Regions from separate parts of the Traorella sp. mt218 genome, predicted to be linked through region 2. Evidence: predicted binding sites of a transcription regulator. Region 2 holds the regulator's gene; the other holds the start of a gene.
What was found. The regulator HrcA, encoded in region 2, represses chaperone genes, less so after heat shock. The targets are predictions, from matches to a motif close to TTTTAGCACTNNNNNNNNNNNAGTGCTAAAA.

Region 1: a site for HrcA is predicted at 2,564-2,594, ahead of ACZYT3_RS00865 (co-chaperone GroES). Genes of this name have one in related genera too.

What each region holds. Positions count from the first base shown of each region.
Region 1 is NZ_JBVAYM010000001.1:160,961-166,529, reverse strand. Features, by position in the region: gene ACZYT3_RS00910 (phosphoribosylformylglycinamidine synthase) at 1-750, opposite strand, end outside; gene purE (5-(carboxyamino)imidazole ribonucleotide mutase) at 759-1,247, opposite strand; purine riboswitch at 1,302-1,403, opposite strand; tRNA gene ACZYT3_RS00900 (tRNA-Arg) at 1,757-1,833, shown strand; tRNA gene ACZYT3_RS00895 (tRNA-Pro) at 1,839-1,915, shown strand; tRNA gene ACZYT3_RS00890 (tRNA-Met) at 1,923-1,999, shown strand; tRNA gene ACZYT3_RS00885 (tRNA-Ile) at 2,013-2,089, shown strand; tRNA gene ACZYT3_RS00880 (tRNA-Ser) at 2,105-2,195, shown strand; tRNA gene ACZYT3_RS00875 (tRNA-Met) at 2,222-2,298, shown strand; tRNA gene ACZYT3_RS00870 (tRNA-Phe) at 2,302-2,377, shown strand; gene ACZYT3_RS00865 (co-chaperone GroES) at 2,614-2,874, shown strand; gene groL (chaperonin GroEL) at 2,894-4,510, shown strand; gene ACZYT3_RS00855 (V-type ATP synthase subunit D) at 5,190-5,569, opposite strand, start outside.
Region 2 is NZ_JBVAYM010000019.1:25,834-31,402, reverse strand. Features, by position in the region: gene dnaK (molecular chaperone DnaK) at 1-1,244, opposite strand, end outside; gene grpE (nucleotide exchange factor GrpE) at 1,259-1,819, opposite strand; gene hrcA (heat-inducible transcriptional repressor HrcA) at 1,812-2,828, opposite strand; gene ACZYT3_RS09725 (winged helix-turn-helix transcriptional regulator) at 2,960-3,292, opposite strand; gene ACZYT3_RS09720 (flavin reductase family protein) at 3,404-3,976, shown strand; gene ACZYT3_RS09715 (GNAT family N-acetyltransferase) at 4,022-5,140, opposite strand; gene ACZYT3_RS09710 (GNAT family N-acetyltransferase) at 5,149-5,569, opposite strand, start outside.

The sequences.
Region 1 (5,569 bases), on a different contig from region 2:
ATCTAATGCCGTCTGAATGTCTTCTTTGAAACGTGAAGTCGTGATCTTGATATCTTTCAGACAGGTTTCAAAAGTCGTATGACGACAATGATCCGACCAATAAGTATCTAAGACCCGGATTTCAGTTTCGCTTGGATCTCTTTTTTCAGTATTCTTAAAATAATCCTGAACCATCAAAAGATCTTCTTTGGACATTGCAAGTCCTTCTTCTTTCAGAAAAGCTTCGATCTGCTGATCATTCATATCAATAAATCCGCTATAATCCTTCAATGGCTTCACATCGACATTTGAATCAATGCTCAGCACATCCATATTCTTCTTTCTTGTTTCAATAGGATTGATCACATAATGAGAAACCTTCTCATATTCTTCTTCACTTAGATCACAGTCAAAGATCAAAAGCTTACCGCTGGTGATCACACAGCTGTCCGTCGGATCTAACAGCTTAACACACTGCATGGCACTATCGGCTCTTTGATCATACTGCCCCGGAAGCGTTTCTATCGCAATCACATTCATGCCTGAAGCTTCTACATCCTCTAAAACAACATCAACGACCGGCTCACTAAAAACCGTTGCCTTGGCCTTTTCAAGAATATCTTTTTCAATGTTAAAAACATCGTAGACATTCACCAGACGCATCGAAGAAGGCTGAATATGAAAATTCTCTTTTAACTGTGCAAAAAGATCTTTGGCCTCAACTTGAAATCCTTCTTTTTTCTCAACGAATACTCTCTCGCTAACCTTCATGTTCCCTCCTAGAATTTCATATTTTCAAGCACATTCCGTTTCATGCTTTCTTTATGCTCCAGCATCTTCTGGTGATACTTTTCATCAAAAGCACCCAAAATCGTCGCACAAAGCACAGCGGCATTCTTAGCTCCCGCTTTACCGATCGCAACGGTAGCAACCGGAACGCCTGCCGGCATCTGAACGATGCTTAATAATGAATCCAAACCATCCAGCGTGCTTGTCTTAATAGGAATACCGATGACCGGAAGCGTAGTACATCCCGCAATAACTCCTGCCAGATGTGCTGCTCCGCCTGCCGCAGCTACGATGATCTTCAATCCTCTTTCATAAGCGCTCTTTGCATAAGCCATCGTTTCATCCGGAGTACGGTGTGCACTTAATACGATCTTTTCATAAGGAATATCAAATTCCTCCAAAAGCTTTGTTGTTTCCACAACACAGTCAAAATCACTCATGGAACCCATTACGATTCCCACCAACGGTTTTCTTTCCATCTTTCTCTCCTTCTTTAAATATAAAAAGACATTAGAAATCTAATGTCCACAAAACAAAAAAGACTTTTGCTTTGTAGTCGCTTTTTTTACGGAAAAGCGGTAGAAACTTGTGAGCCATATCCTCACGATTATACAATTCAAAACCAATAAAAGAAAAAATAGATGCGTCAAAAACATCTATGATTTCAATATATAATTTTCTGAAAATGACTGAGATACATTTAAATTTAAGAACATGCTATCACCCTCACTTTCAACATTATTCTAACACATTTTATAAATGATGAAAACATATATTTAGAATTTATATTAAGTTTCTAATGTTATCTTTTATATTTAATCCATAATATGAACATTAAGGATAAAGAATATCGATAAAATTGATATTTTACACAAAGAACGCTGCATTTTTTCAAATTTCTTGCACATTAAATAAATTTTTTTAAAAAAGTTCTTGCAATTTAAGGAAAGCTAGGTTATTATATATAGGCACTGATTAGTGCTAAAATGCGCCGTTAGCTCAACTGGATAGAGCGTTTGACTACGGATCAAAAGGTTGTGGGTTCGATTCCTGTACGGCGCGCCATTTAACGGGATGTAGCACAGCTTGGTAGTGCACTTGATTTGGGATCAAGGGGTCGCAGGTTCGAATCCTGTCATCCCGACCATTAATTTGGCTGGGTAGCTTAGTTGGCTAGAGCATCCGGTTCATACCCGGAAGGTCATGGGTTCGAGTCCCATCCCCGCCACCATATATTTAAACCTGGACCATTAGCTCAGTTGGTTAGAGCATCCGGCTCATAACCGGTGGGTCGTGGGTTCAAGTCCTACATGGTCCACCATTTTAGTTAAATAGTGGAGGAATACCCAAGTGGCTGAAGGGTCCGGTCTTGAAAACCGGTAGGTCGGGAAACCGGCGCCTGGGTTCGAATCCCAGTTCCTCCGCCATTTCCTAAAAAAATTTATTTACACATCGCGGGATGGAGCAGTCTGGTAGCTCGTCGGGCTCATAACCCGAAGGTCGTTGGTTCAAATCCTTCTCCCGCAACCAAATGGTTTCGTAGCTCAGTCGGTAGAGCAACGGACTGAAAATCCGTGTGTCGGCAGTTCGATTCTGCCCGAAACCACCATTCGAAGATTAGCGAAAGCCTTTATATGAATGCTTTCGCTTTTTTATATATTTCCCTATTTCTCTTTTTTCCGACATTTTCATCAGTCAAATCCTCTCATATGCAGATGGATCATCTGATTTCAAAAAGTTTTTAAAAAAATGTTAGCAGTCATATTGACAGATTGCTAACAACGTGGTATAAATATACTAGCACTTAGTTTTGGCGAGTGCTAAAAATAAGGAGTGATTAATTTTATGCTAAAGCCATTACACAATCAGGTCGTATTAAAAAAAGAAGAAATTGAAAACAAGACTTCAAGTGGTATTATTTTAACAACAGAAAACAAGAAGATGCCAAGTGTTGGCAAAGTATTAGCAAAAGGTCCTAAATGTGAATCCGAGATCAAAGAAAATGATCGTGTCGTTTACAAGGAATATTCCGGAACAAGCATTACTTTAGATCATGAAGATTATGTTGTCATTGAAGAAAAAGACATATTAGCTATTGTAGAGTAACTAAAGGGAGGAATAAAAAATGAGCAAAGAAGTAAGATATTCAAATGATGCACGTAAAAGCATGTTAAAGGGTGTGAATACGCTCGCAGACACAGTATGCGTTACACTGGGTCCTAAAGGAAGAAACGTCGTATTGGAGAAAAGCTATGGTTCCCCGCTCATCACAAATGATGGTGTAACGATTGCCAAAGAAATCGAATTAGAAGATAAATTTGAAAATATGGGTGCTAAGCTCGTTTATGAAGTTGCCAACAACACAAATGATGTCGCCGGTGATGGAACGACAACAGCTACGATTCTTGCAAGAAGCATGATCAATCAGGGCATCAAAGCTGTTGATAACGGATATAACCCGGTATTGATGCGTGAAGGTATCGAATATGCCAGCAAGGAAGTTGCGAAAACAATTTTGAAGAATTCTCATACAGTTGAAACAAACAGTGATATTGCTTCTGTTGCTTCCATCTCATCCGGCAGCAAGGAAATCGGTGATTTGATTGCGAAAGCTATGGATAAGGTTGGAAAAGACGGTATCATCAATGTCGATGAATCAAACGGTTTTGATGATGAGCTTGAAATCAGCGAAGGTATGCAGTATGACAAAGGATATGTTTCACCTTATATGGTCAGCGATCGCGAAAAGATGCAGGTTGAAATGGATAACCCTTATGTATTAGTTACCAACCAGAAGATCAATAACATTCAGGAAATCCTGCCTATTTTGGAACAGATCATCAAGACAAATCGTCCATTGCTGATGATTGCTGAAGATTATGAAAACGAAGTTATCTCAACATTGGTTTTAAATAAGTTAAGAGGAACGTTCAATATCGTTGCGACAAAGGCTCCGGGCTTTGGCGATAACCAAAAAGAAATGCTGATGGATATTGCTGCCTTGACAAATGCTACTTATTTCAATACTGATTTGAATATGAAGCTTGAGGATGCAACACTTGATCAGTTAGGAACGATCAAGAAGATCATCGTTACAAAGGATTCTACAACTCTGATCAGCGGCAATGAAAAGAATGAAGCTGTGATGGAACGTGTTGAAGAAATCAAGAAACGTATCGAAACTTCAACAAGTGATTATGATAAGAAACAGTTCAAGGAACGTCTAGGTAAACTGACAAATGGTGTGGCTACGATCAAAGTAGGCGCTACTACTGAAAGTGAGCTTAAAGAAAAGAAACTGCGTATCGAGGATGCATTGAATGCAACCAAGGCTGCTGTCAGCGAAGGTATCGTCATTGGTGGCGGTGCTGCTCTTGTTGAGGCTTACAAGGAATTAAAACCTGTATTGAAGAGCGATATCCGAGATGTTCAAAAAGGTATCAGCATCGTGATGGAATCACTGTTTACACCAATTTCACAGATTGCTGAAAACTCCGGTTATAACTCTGAGGATATCATTGAAGCACAGAAGAAAGCTGATAAGAATGTCGGATTTGATGCGAAGACAGGCGAATGGGTAGATATGTTTGAAAAGGGCATCATCGATCCTACTAAAGTTACAAGAAGCGCTCTATTGAATGCTGCCAGTATCTCTGCCCTCTTCATCACAACAGAGGCCGGTATTGCTGAAATCAAGTCTGAAAACGATACAGCTGCTGCTATGCCAAACCAGATGTATTAATACAAGTCTTAAGATAAGATGATAGAATTCAAACTCTATCATCTTTTTTTATATTATAAAAAAAGCATTCTTATAACATACGATAACCAGGATACACATTCCTGGTTATTGTTATATCAAATCATCATCTATATTAAACAGATACAAGAAAATGAAATCATATACAAATAAGTAACTCCCTTATCTGCATACCTGCCTGCCCACTGCATGATTCCACTGACACCTTCTCATCTTTTTTCTCTAAAACGTAAGGCATTGGTGAAATGTTCCAATATAAGCTTATTTTTCATAGCAGGATCCCATCTTTATCATGCGTCTTTCTTCCAGTGAATCACATGACTGCCGGGTTTTCTATGATTCCTTTCCTCTTTCTTTCAAAAGAATCCCTCATGGCTGATTGCAAAGATCAGTGAAAGAAGAATGTGGTCTGATCATTTCTCATCGGTGTGCTATAAATGCGAAAACATTAAAGTTATAACGATCGACTACTATAATAAATGCAAGAATGAAAAACATTCCATCTATTCCTGTTTTTAATGCACCTTTTATGTCAGGGTGTTTTTTTTGACCTTTTACCCCCTTGAATTTGAAATTTCCTAATATAAAAGAGGATCGTTATGAAATCACTTCATATCGATCCTCTCTGTCTTATTTCAAACAGTTAATGCACGATCTATCCTTAAGATCCTGCCTTTTTGCGATCCATCATCGATTTGATCACCTTCTGTCGGGAGAATTCTTCCCTTTCCTTTTCTTCCAGTGATTCTGTAATGAATTTAACCGTTGATTCCATATTCGGAATCACGATATTTTTCAACGCATTTGCTCGTTTCTGTGTCTTCATGATAGCATTTGCCAAACGGTAAACACTATTTTCGACCTGTACAAGAATGATCGTTAGCTGTTTAACTTTTGTAAAGCAGCGATAACAATAATCCAGCTTTGAATTAGCTCGATCTAATCCATATGTCAATTCAAGACTCGGCTCATCATAAGTGATCTTAGGAAGCTCAACCCCCATTACACTACGATAGGTCACATGGATCCCATTATCGATCG
Region 2 (5,569 bases):
TCACCCTGTAATACATGGATATCTACTGCAGGCTGGTTATCAGCAGCCGTTGAGAAGATCTGTGATTTACTTGTAGGAATAGTCGTATTACGTGGAATCAAGACAGTCATGACACCACCCATTGTTTCAATACCTAATGACAATGGCGTAACATCCAGCAATAAGACATCTTTTACATCACCGGAGATGACACCACCCTGAATAGCAGCACCTACGGCAACAGCTTCATCCGGGTTCACAGACTTATTAGGTTCTTTGCCTAATTCGTTCTTAACAGCTTCCTGTACAGCCGGAATACGTGTTGATCCACCAACTAACAATACCTGATGAATATCGTTCTTTGTTAATCCGGCATCCTTCAAGGCATTACGTACCGGAGTGATCGTACGTTCAACTAATGACTTCGTCATTTCATCAAATTTAGCACGTGTCAATGTAGCTTCAAAGTGCAATGGTCCATTAGCACCGGCAGAGATGAATGGCAGTGAAATCTGAGTCTGAACAGTACCGCTCAAATCCTTCTTAGCTTTTTCAGCAGCTTCCTTCAAACGCTGCATAGCCATCTTATCGCTTGACAAATCAATGCCGTTTTCCTTCTTGAAGGTATCAATCATCCAGTTAACGATGATGTTATCGAAGTCATCGCCACCTAAGTGTGTATCACCTGAAGTTGACAATACTTCAAATGTACCATCGGCTAATTCAAGGATAGAAACATCGAATGTTCCTCCACCTAAGTCATAAACCAAAACCTTCTGCTCACGATCACTGCTCTTATCCAGACCATAAGCCAAAGCAGCTGCTGTCGGTTCGTTGATGATACGTTCTACTTCCAAACCGGCAATCTTACCGGCATCCTTTGTTGCCTGACGCTGAGCATCGTTGAAGTAAGCAGGAACGGTAATAACAGCCTTTGTTACCGGCTCACCCAAATAACTTTCAGCATATGACTTCAGATACTGAAGGATCATCGCACTGATTTCCTGTGGTGTATATTCTTTTCCTTCCAATGTTACTTTCTGATTTGTTCCCATCAAACGTTTGATAGATGAAACTGTATTTTTATTCGTTACGACCTGACGCTTAGCTGCATCACCAACGATTCTTTCACCATTCTTAAACGCTACGACTGATGGTGTCGTACGGTTTCCTTCAGGGTTTGTGATAACCTTGCAGTCACTGCCATCCATGACAGCAACACATGAGTTTGTTGTACCTAAATCAATTCCAATAATCTTTGACATATCTTTTCTCCTCCTTATTCACTAACCTTAACAAGCGCAGGACGTAAAATACGATCCTTTAACATATATCCTTTTTGAAGGACTTCGATGACGATACCGCTCTTTACGCCTTCCTTGGCTTCCTGCATGATCGCATGCTGGTAATTCGCATCAAATTCCTTATTCAAGCAGTCAATTTCAACAATTCCTTCTTTCCGCAAAATTTCTACAAGCTGTGCATAGATCATCTCAAATCCCTTTGCATAGTTTTTCAGCTCCTCAGAATCACTGTTGACCTGAAGGGCTCTTTCAAGATTATCAATGATCGGAAGCACTTCTTTTCCAAAATCCTGAAGCTTATATTTATTGCTCTTTTCAAACTCGCTCTGAAGTCGTTTCTTGGTATTCTCCGTATCGGCATAAGCCTTATAGAAAGCATTTTTGCTTTCAGCCAATTCCGCTTTCAGCCTTTCGATTTCTTCCTTCAGCTTATCTGTTTCACTTTCCTTCTTTTCATTTTCCTCAACAGCTTCAGCTACGATTTCTTCCTTTTCATTTTTTTCTTTTTCTTCTTTTTTCTTTTTCTTATCAGTCATCATTAAACATCTCCTCGATTCGTCTGCTGATATATTCCATCAGCGCCACCACCTCATTGTACGGCATACGAGTTGGTCCTACGATCATCAGCTGACCTTCCTCATCACCATGAATTTTGAATTTGCTGGCAACTACACTTACATCATCCGTATCCAAAAGCTTGACATTGTCCTTTCCGATACGAACAACAGTACCCGTATTTTCCTCAGCTATCTGACGCCATAGGGAACTGTCCTCAAGCATACTCATCATTTTCTTTAACTTTTCAATGTCCGCAAATTCCGGCTGATACAGCATATTGCTTTGTCCACTGAAATAAACCTGATCACTGGCAAACTTCACAAATGCATTGACAAAAGCTTCAAACAGCATTTCATGCCGCTGTACCTTTGCCGCCAGCAGAGGCTGAAGTTCAACCATCCGATCAACCACCTCATTCAACGGTACACCCACCAAATTCTCATTCAACAGATTACAGCAGGTCGTCAGATCATTCATGCTGACACTCTCTGAGAATTGAAAAGTCTTATTCTCAGTATGTCCGTGATTGGTAACGAAAATCGCCACCGCACTTTTTTCATTCAATGGTATCAATGTGATATGCTGCAGCGACTGATATCTTGCATCCGGCCCTAAGGCAACAGATGTCAGGTTGGTCATCTGCGAAAGAATATCACAGCTTTGACGAACTACTTCCTCCATGCTTGAATTACGGGCATCAAAAATCGTCTGTAAAGCATTCATCATCTTTGGTTCAATATGTTTCACCATCAGATGATCGACATAATAACGATAACCCTTCGATGACGGTATACGTCCACTGGAAGTATGTGTTTTCTCAAGCAAGCCCATTTCCTCTAGAGCAGCCATTTCATTTCTAAGAGTTGCCGAAGAAACATGAAAGTCCAGTAAATTCATCAGCGTGTGACTTCCCACTGGTTCAGCTGTTCGAGTGAACTCTTCTACAATGGTCTTAAACACTTTAGTTTGACGTTCAGTAAGTTCCATAAGCCACTCCTTTCTAGCACTCTAAATCTCTTGCTGCTAATAGAATAGCACAATGGATTAGCACTGTCAACCCTTTAGTGCTAAAAAATAAAAATTTTTCATCTTTTCTTCACAAAAAAACCGCGTTCTTATTATACACGGTTATTTTCACCCCATACACACATCTCATCCAATACGCTCATCAACGATCTTCCCCTCTCACTCAAAAAATATTCTACCTTTGGAGGAATCTGTGAATAAACTTTTCGACATACCAGACCATCTTTCTCCAGCTCTTTTAGATTCTGGCTCAATGTCTTATCCGATATCTTTTTCAAATACCGCTGCAATTCATTAAAACGCACCGGCTGAAATTCCATAAGACAATATAAAATCACCATCTTATATTTTCCACTGATCAAAGATAAAGTATAACTAAATCCCGTATCTTCAAAATTCGCATCTTCAATATATTTTTTGATCATACTTACCTTAACGATAGTACCTAACCAAAAAGTAGGTACTTGTCTTTCCTTCCACTCTGATTATAATGAAATTATAGTTCATTGTCCAGAGGACAAAAGGAGGAAAAAAACATGTTGAAAGATTTAGGTGTCAAACCTTATTTATTTCCAATGCCGGTATTGATGATTGCTACTTATTCAGAAAATGATAAAGTCAACGTCATGAACATGGCATGGGGTGGTATCTGTGCAGAGAATATGGTCGCTTTAAATATTGATGAAGATCATAAGACAGCAGAAAACATTAAAAATCGCAATGCCTTTACATTAAGCATTGCTGATATTGATCATCTGAAAGAAGCCGATTTCTTTGACATTGCCACAGGTAACAAGATGGCCGATAAATTTGAAAGATCCGGTTTAAATGCTGTAAAAAGCAGCCGTGTCGATGCTCCGATCGTAACTGATTTCCCATTGACGCTTGAATGCAAGGTCGTTGAATGTCAGCACACCGCTTATGGATTCCGAGTTTTAGGTGAAATCGTCAATGTATTAGCTGACGAAAAAGTATTAGATGAAAAAGGCAAGGTAGATCCTGCAAAGCTCAATGCCTTCGTATTTGATCAATTCCAAAGCGGATATTACGCCATCGGTGAAAAGGTGGGTCAGGCCTGGCAGTCAGGTGTACCATTCATGAAAAAATAAAGGCTGCAAAGAAACCTAATGAATTAATAGGAGGCTTGCAGCCTTTTATTTTTTTATATTTTTCTCTAACTCCTTTTCCATAACGATATAACTTGAAAAATCATTCGGTATTTCCAAACCTGTTTTTATAAAACCATTCTTTATCCAAAATGCTTCACTCTGCGGATTACCTTTCGCATAAGCTAACCGGACTCTTTCAAACCCTTTTTCCATCAAATAAGCAAATGCTTCCTCAATGATCTGCGTACCGATTCCTTTTCCCTGATAATGTTTATTCATCATGAAAAATCCAATAAAAGCCGTCTTTGCCTTCGGATAATCCAAGATCAGATCCATGAATGCCACTAAATGTTCACCTTCAAAAAAACCGATATAATATTTATCCTTATATTCCTTATGCGGCGGCAATGCCTTTATATCATCTGCAATGCTTTCTTTGGTGACAAAGGGCGGATGATATTCATAAAATAAAGGATTCTCCTTACATAGATCATAAATCTGATCGATATTTTCATTTTCAAGCCTTCTTACTTCATAATGATTCGATAATCTTTGGATATCCAACTGAATCATCTTTTGTGCCCATATGGGATAAGCTTCAAAGCTATATGTCTTTCCTTCGTAAGGAAAAGAAAGCCGGCATGAGAAAAGCATAGGTGAAACAGCCTTGGCCTTTGAACCATATTTATGATCGCCGACAAGAGGAAAGCCTCGGCTTGCAAACTGCACGCGGATCTGATGACTTCTTCCTGTATGCAGACGAACTCTTACAAGAGAGGTATCATTTTCTATTCCTAACCGTTTATATTCCAGTTTTGCCTGCTTTACCCCTTTGCGCATCTTCTTCACGGCAAAAACTTTATTCTTCCGGGAATCTTTAAAAAGATAATCTTCCCAGACTTCACATTCAGGCACGACACCATGAACCATGGCCACATATTCCTTGATCATTTCATGATCTTGAATCATTTTCGAAAATAAAGCCGCACTTCTTGAATGACGGGCATACACCATGACCCCACCCACATTCATATCCAAGCGATGCAGCGGATAGATTTCTCCTTTCAGCTGCTCTTGAAGAATTTCTACGACCTGCTTTTCTGAATCAAGCCCTACTGGCTTGATACAAACGACCATATTTTTATCGCTATACAACACTTCCATAACTTCTCCTAAATGATTTTCTCCATGACATAATTGGTCAATAAGATCCCTTTTCTTTCAACTTGCTGTTCCTTTTTGACACGATAGCCTCTTTTCTCAAAAAAAGGTCTTGCGGTAATAGAGGCATGAACAACAATTTTAGGGACATGCACCGAACATTCAAGACGCTGACACAGCATAGTTGCTATCCCTTGATGCTGATGATCCTTATGAACATATAAGCGATCTAAATATCCACCCGGATCGATATCGCCAAACCCTACGATTTCTCCTTCTTTTTCAGCCACATAGCTGATATGTTCCATCAAAGAGCGATGCCACTTTTCCGCATCGATTTGGCCATCGGCCCAAGCATCCAGCTGCTTCTGTGTATAATCCTTTGCATTCACCGTATGTACACACTCATAAAACAGCTTTGCAAGAACAGCA